One region of the Pantoea sp. X-Soil-TKNS-1211 genome, then DNA from elsewhere that is predicted to be linked to it. Evidence: predicted binding sites of a transcription regulator. Region 1 holds the regulator's gene; the other holds the start of a gene.
What was found. The regulator LexA, encoded in region 1, represses DNA repair genes until DNA is damaged. The targets are predictions, from matches to a motif close to TNCTGTATGTACATACAGNA.
Positions count from the first base shown of each region.

Region 2: umuD (translesion error-prone DNA polymerase V autoproteolytic subunit) is a predicted target of LexA. The motif match lies at 1,262-1,281, and genes of this name have one in related genera.

Region 1 is NZ_AP035953.1:365,807-368,010, reverse strand. It holds gene dinF (MATE family efflux transporter DinF) at 1-592, opposite strand, end outside; gene lexA (transcriptional repressor LexA) at 685-1,299, opposite strand; gene AC6I8W_RS01605 (diacylglycerol kinase) at 1,405-1,773, opposite strand; gene plsB (glycerol-3-phosphate 1-O-acyltransferase PlsB) at 1,900-2,204, shown strand, end outside.
Region 2 is NZ_AP035953.1:1,871,464-1,873,667, reverse strand. It holds gene AC6I8W_RS09005 (glycoside hydrolase family 28 protein) at 1-1,191, shown strand, start outside; gene umuD (translesion error-prone DNA polymerase V autoproteolytic subunit) at 1,331-1,741, shown strand; gene AC6I8W_RS08995 (membrane-bound PQQ-dependent dehydrogenase, glucose/quinate/shikimate family) at 1,781-2,204, opposite strand, start outside.

The DNA.
Region 1 (2,204 bases):
CTGCCAGTGCCGTTGCCGCCGCCGCGCCCGCCACTCCCCAGCGCAGACCCAGAACAAACGCCAGATCCAACAGGATATTGACCAAATTCCCCACCACCAGCAGCACCACTGGCGCACGCGCATATTGCACGCCCAATAACCAACCGAGGATCACCAGGTTCGCCAGCGTGGCGGGAGCACTGAGCCAGCGAATCTGGATAAAGAGTTGTGCCTGCTGCTGAATCACGAGGCTCCCTCCCATTAGCACCGCGGCCAGATTGCTGACAGGCGTGCGCAGCAAAATAAATAGCACCCCGGCCACCAACGCGATTAGCAGCGGTTGGATGAGCGCCCGTGCCAGTGCCGTTTTATCGCCCGCGCCAAAAGCCTGGGCGGTTAACCCGGTCGTGCTCATACGCAGAAACAGCAGCAGCATAAAGATGAAACTGGTCGCCGTGGTGCCTACTGCCACGCCACCGAGATATATGGGGCTATCGAGATGCCCAATGACGGCGGTATCAACCACGCCCAACAGCGGAATGGTGATATTGGAGAGGATCATAGGCAGCGCCAGCCGCCAGAGTGCTTTATCAGAGGAGGAAAACAGCTGCATCAGCCCATCCCGGTTTGCTGCACAACAGTCTGGTCAGAAAATGATACTACGGCAGCGTAGGAAGGCTGCCGTAGCGGGGGGGAATTAAGGTATCAGAGCCACTCACCGTTGCGCACAATGCCAACCGCCAGCCCTTCCACCGTCAGAGACTGCTCACGGGTATCGACAACAATCGGCTGGAAGTCACTGTTTTCCGGCAGAAGTTGCACAATCGCGCCCTGCTTTTTCCAGCGTTTTACCGTCACTTCGTCGTCAATACGCGCCACCACAACCTGGCCGTTCCGCACTTCCTGCGTTTTGTGTACCGCCAACAGATCACCATCCATAATGCCGATATCTTTCATCGACATGCCGCTAACGCGTAGCAGGAAATCCGCAGTGGGTTTGAACAGGTTAGCATCGACCTGGTAGTGCGCTTCAATGTGTTCCTGCGCCAGCAAAGGTTCACCCGCAGCGACACGGCCAATCAATGGCAGCCCCTCGCTGGCTTCTTCTTCCATTAATAAGCGAATACCGCGCGAAGCGCCGGAGACGATTTCAATCACGCCTTTGCGCGCGAGTGCTTTCAGGTGTTCTTCTGCCGCATTAGGTGAGCGGAAGCCCAGTTGCGCAGCAATTTCCGCACGCGTTGGCGGCATGCCTGTCTGGTTAATATGGTCGCGAATCAGGTCATAGACCTGTTGCTGCCTGCTGGTTAATGCTTTCATCCCGCCCCCTGGTTGTTTATACAGTCGCTGTGAGTATATACAGGTATTGGCGAAATGAAAACCAAAACTGAGGGAAAAATCAGCGAGTTGATGATCTCGGAATCCTTATCGCAAATGTGACCAAAGCAGCGCGATCCAGACAAACAACGCCAGTAAGATAGCCAGTAAGACGGCAGCTGATCCCATATCTTTCGCACGGCCCGCCAGAGGATGACGCTCCTGACCAATACGGTCGACCACCGCTTCAATAGCACTGTTCAGGATTTCCACAATGACCACCAGCACCACGGAACCAATCATTAGTACGCGGGAGATGGCATCAACATCCAGCCAGCACGCCACTATAATTGCTACTAACGCGGCAATGGCTTCCTGGCGAAACGCCGCCTCATGCGACCAGGCTGCGCGCAATCCCTGCCAGGAATAACCGGCTGCTTTAACTATCCTGAGAATACCGGTGACGTTTTTTGCCATGTCGTTGAACCCTTTACTCGTTTTGACGTCAATGTCTGGGCAGCCAGAGATGGTGCAGCCACAGATCTTCGCGGCACTTTCTGGTATGCTTGCCGCGCTTTGCTAACAAGAGGCTTGAAGTTGTCTATGTCAGGTTGGCGTAAACTTTATTATAAATTATTGAATTTACCACTCTCCATTTTGGTAAAGAGTAAGGCCATTCCCGCCGATCCCGTGTCCGAGCATGGGCTGGATCCGACGCGGCCGATCCTGTATGTGCTGCCTTATGATTCCAAGGCCGATCTGCTCACGCTGCGTTCGCAGTGTCTGAAACACGATCTGCCTGATCCGCTCGCACCGCTGGAAATAGACGGCGCTTTGCTGCCGCGTCACGTGTTTATCCACGATGGACCACGCGTGTTCCCGTATTTCGTGCCGAGCATGGAGTCCGT
Region 2 (2,204 bases), 1.5 Mb from region 1:
CTGTGCGCGCAAAAAGGCGGTGGTAAGGTGACGCTGGGGTCTGGAGTGTGGCTTGCTGGTCCAATTGCGTTAAAGAGCAACGTGACATTAGTGATTCCCACCGGCGTTACGCTGAAGGCCACGTCTGATACTCACCAGTTCGTGGATGCATTTCTTGGCAAACCCGCGCAGCAGAATGAGGCATTCATCCTCGCCAATGGGGTCAATCATGTCACCATTGAGGGGGGCGGAACCATTGATGGCAACGGTGCGCAAGCCTGGTGGCCAGCCGCGATCGACTTGCGCAACAAAGTCAGATCCGGCCATCCCGAGGCTTTTACGGCAAAATATAAAGGTATTCCTCTGGCAAATGGCATGCCCAGGCCCTGGCTGGTAGAAATGAATAACGTGACATCATCAGGTATTTATCATATCCGGCTGACCAACTCGCCGATGTGGAACCTGGTACTCAGAAATAGCCGTCACCTGAATATTGATCAACTGACCGTCGACAACCCCAGCACCGCGCCCAATACCGATGGTATCGATATCGTTTCTTCTACAGACATCCTGATAAAACACGCCGACATCAGTACCGGTGATGATCATATCGCCATCAAATCGGGTATCACCGTGGGCAGCGGAGTAAAATCTGAAAATATCGCAATTCAGGATTCCGTGATGAGGCAAGGTCATGGGATTTCACTGGGTAGCGAGACTATCAATGGCATTGGCAAAGTGACGGTTTCACATGTGAGGTTTGTGGGGGCTGAAAACGGCCTGCGTGTGAAATCAGGCCGTGACCGTGGCAACAAAATTGGGCCATTGCAGGTTGACCACGTGACGATGACGGATGTTGCCACCCCCTTGCTGGTGACCGACAGCTACTCCGGCCAGGCTGGCGCAGCCGGTCATTCACTGGTTGCCCCCATCACGGCTGCACCGGTGACGCCGACCACGCCCTTTATCTCGGGTATTGAGGTCAATCACCTTGCGGCGACCGGCGCAAAATACGCCATGATATTGAGCGGATTGCCGGAAGCACCGCTCACCAACGTGAATCTGCGCCATATCGCTATCACCGCTGAATACGGTGTACAGGCCAGATACGTCACCGCCAGGCTGGATCATGTGTCTGTGACCGCAGATAAAGGAAAAACCCTGGCTGAGGGACCAGCGGTGACATTGCACGGGAAAAAACCCGCCAATTAATTGATATTTTTGACTTTTACAAAATAATATTGGGATACCGTATTGCGATCTCAGAATTGGCTGATAATAATACTGTATATACATACAGTTTTGTTATTGAGAATTCGCCATGAAAGTTTATCCCTTTTCTCCTCTATTGATGCGTCCGATGCCGGGTGCGCCGCCGCATCAATTCCCCCTCTTTCTTGAACGAGTCCATTGCGGTTTTCCTTCCCCAGCGGCGGATTACATTGAATGTAGGCTTGATCTGAACAAGCATCTGGTCACCCATCCCAGCGCCACTTATTTTGTGCGGGTGGAAGGCGATTCGATGCGCGACGCGAATATCAGTGAAGGGGATTTGCTGGTGGTCGACAGTGCGCTGGATGCGAAACATGGTGATATCGTGGTGGCTGCCATTAACGGCGAGTTTACGGTTAAACGGTTACAACAATTTCCACGTGTGCAGCTGCTCGCCATGAACCCGCGCTACGCGCCGATTACGCCGCGAGAAGAAGAGGAACTGGAGATCTTCGGCGTGGTGACTTTTATCATTTATGCGGCACGTTGAATGAAAACGCCCGGCTAACCATGCCGGGCGTTTTCAGACTTACGCTTTGTCTGGCAAGGCGTAAGCAATCAGATAATCACCGACCTCCGGCGCGTGTGCTGCTCCGCCTGCCGAAATGACGATGTACTCTTTACCGGTTTTCGCTGACTGATAAATCAGTGGCGAAGCGGTCGCTCCCACCGGCAGGCGCGCTTTCCACATCTCTTTACCGGTTTTGCTGTCCAGCGCACGCAGGTAATTATCCTGGCTACCGGCAAAGAACACTAAGCCGCTTTTGGTGGTGGTCGGACCGCCCAGGGTTGGCATACCCACCGGCATCGGTAGATGCGTTTTCACGCCGAGCGGACCGGTGTCTTCTACTGTGCCCATCGGCACCTGCCAGACGATCTTCTTGCTGTGCAGATCAATGGCGGTCATGGTGCCAAACGGCGGATGCTGACACGGCACTTGCAGGAAGGAGGCG